Regions from separate parts of the Pseudomonas sp. TS_SC_3 genome, predicted to be linked through region 3. Evidence: predicted binding sites of a transcription regulator. Region 3 holds the regulator's gene; each other region holds the start of a gene.
What was found. The regulator FliA, encoded in region 3, starts transcription of late flagellar genes. The targets are predictions, from matches to a motif close to CTAAAGTTTNNNNNNNNNNNGCCGNTAA.

Region 1: the regulator FliA is predicted to act here: its motif matches at 1,529-1,556, upstream of AC0J6G_RS10865 (flagellin).
Region 2: the regulator FliA is predicted to act here: its motif matches at 1,825-1,852, upstream of AC0J6G_RS07605 (methyl-accepting chemotaxis protein).

Annotation. Positions count from the first base shown of each region.
Region 1 is NZ_CM149586.1:2,246,397-2,249,954, reverse strand. Features, by position in the region: gene AC0J6G_RS10870 (TIGR00180 family glycosyltransferase) at 1-1,447, shown strand, start outside; gene AC0J6G_RS10865 (flagellin) at 1,653-2,837, shown strand; gene AC0J6G_RS10860 (flagellar protein FlaG) at 2,907-3,293, shown strand; gene fliD (flagellar filament capping protein FliD) at 3,310-3,558, shown strand, end outside.
Region 2 is NZ_CM149586.1:1,558,367-1,561,924, forward strand. Features, by position in the region: gene AC0J6G_RS07590 (DUF3080 family protein) at 1-80, shown strand, start outside; gene tusA (sulfurtransferase TusA) at 131-382, opposite strand; gene rlmM (23S rRNA (cytidine(2498)-2'-O)-methyltransferase RlmM) at 467-1,522, opposite strand; gene AC0J6G_RS07605 (methyl-accepting chemotaxis protein) at 1,883-3,448, shown strand; gene AC0J6G_RS07610 (fatty acid cis/trans isomerase) at 3,492-3,558, opposite strand, start outside.
Region 3 is NZ_CM149586.1:791,164-794,721, forward strand. Features, by position in the region: gene flhF (flagellar biosynthesis protein FlhF) at 1-683, shown strand, start outside; gene fleN (flagellar synthesis regulator FleN) at 761-1,591, shown strand; gene fliA (RNA polymerase sigma factor FliA) at 1,588-2,334, shown strand; gene AC0J6G_RS03825 (chemotaxis response regulator CheY) at 2,429-2,803, shown strand; gene AC0J6G_RS03830 (protein phosphatase CheZ) at 2,823-3,558, shown strand, end outside.

The DNA of each region.
Region 1 (3,558 bases), 1.5 Mb from region 3:
GATAGCTCAGGCAGGGTTGGTATTAGGGCTAGAGGGGCCAGTAGGTAGTCCGTTCCTGGGGGATGTCTTGGATGCCTCAGGCTATATGCAGCGACTACAAGTGGATCAGAATTACAGCGCTGTCAGTCTGGATTGTTTGATGATTTCCCGTCAATTGCTTACAGAGGTGGGCGGGCTGGATGAGGGCAATCTTTCGGAGCGTTATGCGGGGGCAGACCTTTGTCTTAAAGCTCGAGGGGTGGGCTACCTGACTGTATGGTCGCCTGAGGTGCAGTTGATGCTTGACCGGGGAGGGCCGCCAGCAGCGACTGTGCAGGAGCAGGACGCGATGTATGCCAAATGGCTGCCTCAATTAGCTAGAGACCCGGCCTATAACTCTAATTTCTCTCTGGCCCTGCCCGGTGGATTCAAGTTGGCGGATAGTCAGATTTCCTGGCGACCGCTGGACTCCTGGCGGCCTTTGCCTGTGGTATTGGCGCACCCGGCCGACCTTACCGGATGTGGCCAGTACCGAGTCATTCAGCCATTCAGCGCTTTGCGTGACGCGGGGATTGTCGATGGTGCGTTGTCTGTGGGGTTGATGCATGTGACCGATCTGGAGCGTTTCGATCCGGATGTTGTGTTGTTACAGCGCCAGATAGGCGATGATCGACTGGATGCCATGCGCCGCATGCAGGCTTTCTCGCGGGCGTTCAAAGTCTATGAGCTGGATGACTACTTGCCCAATCTGCCGATGAAGAGCGTGCACCGGCAACACATGCCCAAGGACATTCTCAAATCGTTACGTCGTGGGCTTTCATATGTGGATCGCTTCGTGGTGTCCACCGAAGGGATGGCGGAGGCATTCAAGGATTTGCATCCCGATATCCGGGTAATGAAAAACCGTCTTGATCCTCGTTGGTGGGGCAATTTGCCTAGAAGCCAGCGACGGTTGGCGAGCAAGCCTCGAGTCGGCTGGGCCGGAGGGGCGAGCCATACCGGTGACCTGGAAATGATCACTGATGTGGTCAAGGAGCTGGCTAACGAAGTGGAGTGGGTATTCTTTGGCATGTGCCCGGACAAGCTGAGGCCCTATGTCCATGAGTTTCATGGCGGTGTTCCCATTGAGCAGTACCCGGCCGCATTGGCCAGACTGAACCTAGATCTCGCCTTGGCTCCCGTTGAGCAGAACCTGTTCAACGAATGTAAGAGCAATCTGCGTTTGCTTGAATATGGAGTTTGCGGTTTTCCGGTAATCTGCAGCGATATTCGTTGCTATGAGGGTTACTTGCCGGCAACGCGAGTCAAGAACCGCTTCAAGGATTGGGTGGAGGCGATTCGCATGCACCTGTCCGATCTCGATGCAGCCGCGAGAATGGGCGATGAACTGCAGGCGGTAGTTCGGCGAGACTGGATGCTGGAGGGCGATAGCCTGGAGGCCTGGCGCAAGGCCTGGTTGCCTGACTGATGCAATTTGTATCGACTGGACTATGCCGTACGGTGGTGTGATTAAGCTTGCGCCGCGCTTGTAAAAAAAAAGATGTGCTCGCTAAAGCTTCCAGCGGTAGCGCCGATACAAGGATCGAATGCGAACTTTATGGGTGCCTGGGTAATGCCTCTCCCAAAGTCGCACACTCAGGCAAGCAAGCTAAGTCCGATGGAGGACAAACATCATGGCTTTGACAGTCAACACCAACATTGCGTCTCTTAACACTCAGCGTAATCTGACCAACTCGTCCAAAGCGCTAGATGTTTCCCTGCAGCGCCTGTCCACAGGTTCGCGGATAAACAGCGCCAAGGACGATGCCGCCGGCTTGCAAATTGCAAACCGTCTGACCAGCCAGATCAATGGTCTGAACGTCGCAGTGAAGAACTCCAATGATGGCATCTCTATGGCGCAGACCGCGGAAGGTGCTCTGCAGCAGTCCACTAATATCCTGCAACGGATGCGCGATCTGTCATTGCAATCAGCCAATGGTTCCAACAGCACCGAGGAGCGTAAAGCCCTTAATTCTGAAGTGAGCGAACTGAAAAAAGAGCTGAACCGTATTTCCAATACCACTAGCTTTGGTGGTAAAAAACTGTTGGATGGCAGTTTCGAAACTACTACCTTTCAGGTAGGTAGTGCTGCCAACGAGACCATAAGCGTTAAGATTGAGGAAATGAGCACTAAGGGCTTGCAGGGGGAAGTGTTCTCCGGCTCCATGGCATCTGCAACAGCATCTGCAACAGCATCAGGCACATTAACAGTATCAGGCAGCATCAAAAATGCTGATGGCGTAACCTCTACTTACTCGATCACCACCGATGTCAAAGGCGATGAGAGTGCTAAAGAGTTGACTGAAAAACTGGCAACGGCTATCAATGATGCAAATATTGGTGTTGGTGCCTTTATTGCCTCAGGCGGTAATATCGAACTGTTTAGTGCTCTGGGATCTGGTGCCAGCGGCAGTGCTGGGCAGTTGGTTTCCCTAAATGTAACCGGGACTGCTGCCGGAGGGTTGCCTGCCAGCGGTGCCTTGAGCGCTGTGGCGTCGGGTGACTCCACTGTCGCTAAAGTTGATATCAGCGACGTGCCTGGTTCGCAAAAAGCTGTGATTGTTATCGATCAGGCGATCCAGGCCATCGACGCACAGCGTGCCGACCTGGGTGCGGTTCAGAACCGCTTCGAAAACACCATTTCTAACCTGCAAAATATCGGTGAGAACGTATCGGCTGCCCGAGGTCGTATCCAGGATACTGACTTCGCCGCAGAAACGGCTAACCTTACTAAGAACCAGATCCTGCAACAGGCGGGTACTGCGATTCTGGCACAGGCCAACCAGTTGCCGCAGGCAGTGCTTAGCCTGCTGGGCTAAGTTAGGGGCAGCGCTAATGGGGGGATGGGGTGGCCCATCCTCCCATTACCTCATTGTGAGGAATAAAGTATGGACATTGTTTCGATACGCGATTCGTCAAGAGCAGGCTTTTCCTCTGCAGACACGGCCAGGGCCAAACCGGCCGAAGTCGCTCCGGCGGATAAAGAGTCCTCTAGCGTGCTTGCAGCAGCCAAGCAGGCCAGCGAGGGCAAGGTTGCAGAGAAACCTGCGACCCGTGCCGAACTGGAAAAGGCTATGAACAATATCCAGGAGTTTGTGCAGTCCGTGCGCCGCGACATTAACTTTTCGCTGGATGATGGTAACGGTCGTGTGGTGGTCAAGGTGACCGACGCAAACTCCGGCGACGTCATTCGTCAGATTCCCTCCGAGGAAGCACTCAAGCTCGCCGAGAACCTGTCCGAAGTTCGCAGTCTGCTGTTCCAGGCGGAAGCGTAAACTGCTGGCATGAAACTTGTTTACCACTTTGGTAACAGGAATAGGGTGTCAACCCTTTGGCGAGGCTAAGAATATGGCAGGTATTACAGGTATTGGTTCCGGCATCGACATCGATGCCATCGTCAAAGCCAGTGTTGCAGCTGAGCGGGCACCCAAGGATGCTCAGTTAAGTCGTCTGGAAAAAACCACCACCACCAGACTGACCGCGCTGGGAACTTTGCGCGGTGCCTTGAGTGAGTTTCAGACCGCACTCAAGACACTCCAG
Region 2 (3,558 bases), 770 kb from region 3:
GCTGGCAAGACCTGCTCGGCAGCTGCGGCCTGGCGCCTGGCCAGTCAGGATGGGCTGGCACCGCCGTCGAGGCAGAGTAAGCGTCAGGAACCTGATCACGCCCGACCAACAGGGGTGTAATGCCCGCCGATTAGTCGAGCTTCTTGCGGATCAGGTACAGATAGGTCGCGCCGTCTTCGGCTTGTTCCACCAGTTCATGGCCCAAAAATACGCAGAATTTTGGGATGTCGCGGCGGGTGGAGGGGTCGGTGGCGATCACCTTAAGCAGACCGCCGGCCTGCAGGCCGCGCACCTTGTTGTGCAGCATCATCACGGGCTCCGGGCAGTTAAGCCCGGTGGCGTCGAGGGTGTCATCGGGAATAGCGGTGGATTGCAAAGACATCAGAGGGCTCCAGTTGCAGGCCGCTATTTTGGCGCAAAGTTGAGTTGAAGGTCACCCAACACGGCGCCAAAACAGCTGAACCGCTTATTTACTTAAGCGGCGCAGGTGGCAGGTGACTTCTTCGCGGTCGTGGTAGAGCTGCTTGCAGGCAATCGAGACCTTGATCTTGCGCTCGGCAAAGCCGTCTTCGAGGCGCTGTAACAGACGGCGCACTTCGGCATAACGCTGTTTCATGGGCAACTTGAGGTTAACCACCGCCTCACGGCAATGCCCCTCACCGATCCAGGTTTCCAATAAGGCAGCGCTGCGTGCCGGTTTTTCGACGATATCGCACACCATCCAGTCGACCGGTTGCTTGGGCTTCCAGGTGAAGCCATCGACCATCAGGTGCTGGACTAAACCCGTCTCCATCAGGCTCTCGGCCATTGGGCCGTTGTCAATGGCGGTCACCAACATGCCGCGCTTGACCAACTGATACGTCCAGCCGCCAGGCGCCGCACCGAGGTCGACCCCGGTCATCTCACCGGACAAGCGCTCATCCCATTGCTCGCGGGGGATAAAGGTATGCCAGGCTTCTTCCAGCTTGAGGGTCGAGCGGCTCGGCGCCTCGCGGGGGAACTTCAGCCGGGGAATGCCCATGGGCCACAGGGCGGAGTTATTGCTTTCAGCCATGCCGACAAACACTTCACGGCCGCTTTTAAAGGTCAGCAGCAGGCGCGGTTTGTGCGCGTCTTCCACTAACTTGCCAGCCTTGGTCAGGGCATTGCGCAGCGGCGCTTCGAATTTTTTGCAGAAGTTCGACAGCTCTTTACCGTCGTTGGTGTCCAGCACTTCCAGCCACAGGCTGCCGAATACCGGTGAGTTGGCCAGATGCCCGAGCAGTACGCTGATGCGGTCCAGCTCCGGCAGGTCGATAAACATCCCGCGTGCCCACTGCCGTGGGAAAATCAGTTGATTGAACCGTACCCCACGCATCAACCGCTCGGCGCCATCGTCTTCGGTGCAGATAAATTCAGCGCAGGCAGTACTCGGTTTGGCCTTGGCATAGCCGGCCACATCCAGGCGCGCCGCATGCTCGGCGATCTCGGCACACACCTCATTCTCGAAACCGGGGCGGCAGTGCAGTAGCAATGTAGTGATCGGGGGGGTAGTCATCGGTGTTCTCCTCAAGGCGCGCATCATAGCCGAGTCGGCCCCCATTGGCCCCCGCGACCTCTGCGGTGCCTACAGCCATGGTCGTTTATCCCACACAGATCCTTTAATGAACTGCCTGGTGGCACTGAGCTGGGGAAAATAGGCGGACTATTAACCAGGCATACCCCTTACAACTCAGTGCTGCGCTCATTGATCACCACTCACTTAACGGCGGCACGTATGGCTCAATGACAGCACGGCACTCTTCCCCAGAAACATGCCGTGCCTGATGCGTGCGGCTTTTTCTATTCAATTTATGCTGGTAATGGCCGATCATACGATGTCGATCAAAGGACTAGATAAGCCATGCGCAATAATCAGCCGGTTACTCAACGCGAACGTAGTTTTCCAGCCCAGCAACGGCTGATCTCTACCACCGATCTCAAAGGCCAGATCAACTACTGCAATGATGCCTTTGTTGAAATCAGTGGTTTTACCCGCGAAGAGCTGATTCGTGCGCCGCACAATCTAGTGCGCCACCCTGACGTGCCACCAGCAGTGTTCCAGCATATGTGGGACACCCTGAAACAGGGCCGGCCATGGATGGGCATCGTCAAAAACCGCTGCAAGAGTGGCGACCATTACTGGGTCAATGCCTACGTCACCCCAGTCACTGAAAACAATCAAGTCATCGGTTATGAGTCCGTACGGGTCAAGCCGACTGCGGAACAGGTGCGCCGCGCACAGGCGTTGTACCAGCGCATCAACAGCGGCAAGTCAGCCATCCCCAAGCGCGATCGCTGGCTACCGACCCTGCTGGATTGGCTGCCGTTTATCCTGGTCAGCCAGGTCGGTTTCCTTATTGGTATTTGGCTTGATTCCAGCTGGGGGTTTGCCATCGCGGCTGGCTTGTCGGTGCCGCTAGGCCTGGCGGGCCTGAACTGGCAGCAACGTGGCCTCAAGCGTTTGCTACGCCTGGCTGATCAGACCACCTCCGACCCGCTGATTGCGCAGATGTACACCGACAGCCGTGGCGCACAGGGCCGCCTGGAAATGTCCATCCTCAGCCAGGAAGCACGCCTGAAAACCTGCCTGACGCGCCTGCAAGACACCGCCGAACAGCTTGCCCTGCAAGCCAAACAAGCCGATACCCTGGCGCACAACAGCTCGGCCGGGCTTGAGCGCCAACGCAACGAAACTGATCAAGTGGCCACCGCCATTAACGAAATGGCCGCCACCACTCTGGAAGTGGCAAGCAATGTCGCGCGTACCGCCATCGCCACCCAGGACGCTAACCGTCTGACCAGCGCCGGCCGCAGCATTGCCAGCGAAACCCGCCTGGCCATTCAGCGCTTGTCGCAATCGGTCGGTGATACCGGTGAAACCGTGACCCGCCTGGCGCAGGACAGCAACGAAATCGGCGGCGTGGTTGATGTGATCAAAGGCATCGCTGACCAGACCAACCTGCTTGCCCTCAACGCGGCCATTGAAGCGGCGCGTGCCGGCGAAATGGGTCGTGGCTTTGCCGTGGTCGCAGATGAAGTGCGCTCACTGGCGCAGCGCACGGCCGAATCCACCGGGCAGATTCATCAGCTAATTGCTAAGCTGCAGCGCACCGCCGAAGAAGCGGTACTGACCATGGAAATCGGCCGCAAACAGGCTGATGAAGGGGTTGAGCGCGTCCAGCAAGCCGACGAGGCGTTGGCCGGTATCAGCGACGCAGTGGCCAATATCACCGACATGACCAACCAGATTGCCGCAGCCGCTGAGGAACAGAGCGCCGTGGCCGATGAAGTTAACCGCAGCATCACCACCATCGCCCTATTGGCCGACCAAACCGCCGGTGAAGCGCATGAAACTGCCTTGCTCAGTGAGGCGCTCACCGCCACGGCTCATGGCCAGTACGCGCTGGTGGAACGCTTCAACCGCTAGCCAGTAACCGCGCACTGCATGCAGTGCGCGGCCCTCCTCGCTGTTACAAATTCTCGTAACGGTTCATATCCAGCACGCCCGCTTCCAGCGGCTCGGTTTGTTGGGTATAT
Region 3 (3,558 bases):
AAGAACCGATGGAAGAGGGCGGCGTGATCGCTCTGGTTGGCCCGGCGGGTATGGGCAAGACCACCACCTTGGCCAAGCTGGCCGCGCGTTATGTGCTCAAGTACGGCGCGCAGCATATCGCTTTGGTCAGCCTGGATAGCTACCGCATTGGTGCGCAAGAGCAGATCAAAACCTTGGGCCGAATTCTTAATGTGCCGGTAACACTGGTCGATCCTGGCCAATCGTTGACCCAGGCTCTGGCTCCGCTGGCGCGCAAGCGGGTGGTGCTGATTGATACCGCCGGCTTGCCCGCCAATGATCCTGCGCTTCGTATGCAGCTGGAAGCTCTGGCCAGCCGTGGCATCAATGCCAAAAACTACCTCGTTATGGCTGCAACCAGTCAGGGCCAAGTGCTCAAAGCCGCCTACCATAGTTATAAACGCTGTGGTTTGGTCGGTTGCATCGTCACCAAAGCGGACGAAGCCACCAGTCTGGGTGAGGTTTTAGGACTGGCTATTAGCCAGCGTCTACCGGTAGCCTATCTCACTGATGGGCCACGTATTCCCGATGATTTGCACGTTCCGCGCAGTCATCAATTGGTTAGCCGGGCTGTTGGGCTGCAGGCGACCCAAGAACCGAGCGAAGATACGATGGCGGAGATGTTTGCCGGTCTTTACCAGCAGCCCGCACGCCGCGTCAGTTAAGCGTCATGTTATTGGGATTGAGCGGTGCTTAGCCGACCAAGTGGCTCCAGTCGAAGTTAGACAAGGTGTTAGAAATTATGGGTATGCATCCCGTACAGGTGATTGCAGTGACCGGCGGCAAAGGTGGCGTCGGCAAGACCAACGTCTCGGTGAACCTGGCATTGGCACTGGCTGACCTAGGTCGCAGGGTTATGTTGATGGACGCCGACTTGGGCTTAGCCAACGTTGACGTTTTATTGGGGCTCAGCGCCAAGCGCACCCTGGAAGACGTTATAAGTGGCGAGTGCGAGCTGCGTGATGTGCTGTTGCAGGGCCCGGGCGGGATTCGCATCGTGCCTGCAGCCTCGGGCATTCAGAGCATGGTGCAGCTGTCGCCCATGCAGCATGCCGGGCTGATCCAGGCTTTCAGCGATATCAGTGACAACCTCGATGTGCTGATTATCGACACCGCCGCTGGTATCGGTGATGGCGTCGTTAGCTTCGTGCGCGCCGCGCAGGAAGTGCTGGTGGTGGTGTGCGATGAACCCACCTCAATTACCGACGCCTACGCCCTGATCAAACTGCTCAATCGTGACCACGGCATGAATCGTTTCCGGGTATTGGCCAACATGGCCCATAGCCCGCAAGAAGGTCGCAATCTATTTGCTAAGCTGACCAAAGTGACTGATCGTTTTCTCGACGTCGCCCTGCAGTATGTAGGCGCAGTGCCGTACGATGAATCAGTGCGAAAGGCCGTGCAGAAGCAGCGTGCGGTCTATGAGGCGTTCCCGCGCTCGAAGTGCGCGCTGGCGTTCAAAGCGATCGCCCAGAAGGTCGATGCTTGGCCCTTACCGGCTAACCCGCGCGGCCATTTGGAGTTCTTTGTTGAACGCTTGGTGCAGCAACCGATCACAGACGCGACCCTATGACAGCAGCCTCTGGACTTCGTATGTATAGCAAGGCGCAGGCGCAGGATTCTCAGCACCAGTTGATCGAGCGCTATGCGCCCTTGGTCAAACGCATTGCCTATCACCTATTAGCGCGGCTACCCGCCAGCGTGCAGGTTGACGATTTAATTCAAGCCGGGATGATCGGCTTGCTTGAAGCGTCAAAAAAATACGACTCCAGTAAAGGCGCCAGTTTCGAGACATTTGTTGGTATTCGTATCCGTGGTTCCATGCTTGATGAGGTGCGTAAAGGCGACTGGGCACCCCGTTCGGTGCATCGCAATAGCCGTATGGTCAGCGACGCAATTCGAAAAGTTGAGGCCAGAACAGGCCGAGACGCTAAAGATCAAGAGGTTGCGGCCGAACTCCAATTGAGTCTCGAGGATTACTACGGCATTCTTGGCGACACTTTAGGCAGCCGCCTGTTTAGTTTCGACGACCTGTTGCAGGACGGTGAGCACGGAGGCCTGACTGAAGACGCGGGCAGCAACCACCTCGAACCTTCTCGTGATCTGGAAGATGAACGCTTTCAGGCAGCCTTGGCGGATGCCATTGGTAACCTGCCGGAGCGCGAGCGCTTGGTGTTGGCGCTTTATTACGATGAAGAGTTGAATCTTAAAGAGATCGGTGCAGTGTTGGGGGTTAGCGAATCACGCGTAAGCCAACTACACAGTCAGTGTGCCGCACGTTTACGCGCCCGTTTGGGTGAGTGGCGTGCACGCTGAGCTGTTTAGCTCACGCAGCCGGTTTCACGAATAAAGGCGCATGCAGGGTGCTGGGTGCGTTTGGGACTGTACGGAGGTCGACTTGGACAAGAATATGAAAATCCTCATCGTTGATGACTTTTCAACGATGCGACGGATCATTAAGAACCTCCTGCGTGACTTGGGGTTTACCAATACCGCAGAAGCTGATGATGGCGTTACCGCGCTGCCGATGCTGCAAAGCGGCAGTTTCGACTTTCTGGTAACTGACTGGAACATGCCAGGCATGACCGGCATCGACCTGCTGCGCGCTGTGCGTGCAGATGAGCGCCTGAAAACCTTGCCGGTGCTGATGGTAACGGCAGAAGCCAAGCGTGATCAGATCATCGAAGCAGCCCAGGCTGGCGTTAACGGTTACGTCGTTAAGCCGTTTACTGCCTTGGTACTGAAAGAGAAGATTGAGAAGATCTTCGAGCGGGTCAACGGCTGATGTCTGCCATGAGGGTTCTATGGAACATAAAGATTCCGTTCAGGGCGACCTTGAGTCGTCCCTGAAACACAACGCTCGCCAATTGGTAGAAAGCCTGGAACATGGCAACTTTGGTGAAGCGGTACAGCTGATACACGAGCTGAACAAAGCACGTGACCGTGGTCTTTACCACGAGGTCGGTAAGCTGACCCGCGAGCTGCACAACGCCATCGTTAACTTCCAGCTTGACCCTCGTATGCCGCACGCAACCGAGGTCTCGCAAATCACCGATGCCACCGAGCGCCTCAATTACGTGGTGACGATGACCGAGAAAGCGGCCAATCGCACCATGGATCTGGTCGAGCAGAGCGCACCGCTGGTCAACGATCTCAGTGATCAAGCGCAAAGCCTGAGTGTAGACTGGGGGCGTTTTATGCGCCGCGAGATGAGCGCCGATGGGTTTCGTGAGCTAGCCAAGCGCGTTGAGTTATTTCTTGCAAACAGCCAGCGCGATGGCGCCAAACTGTCTGGCCACCTCAACGATATTTTGCTGGCTCAGGACTACCAAGACTTGACCGGGCAGGTAATCAAGCGAGTGACTCAGTTGGTCACTGAGGTTGAAAGCAACCTGCTGAAACTGGTGTTGATGGCCAGTCAGGTGGATCAGTTCGCCGGCATTGAGCACAACCACGAGTTGCTCCGCGCTGAACAAGAAAAACAAAAACAGCCTTCACATGGTGAAGGTCCGCAGATTCATGCCGATAAGCGTGAAGACG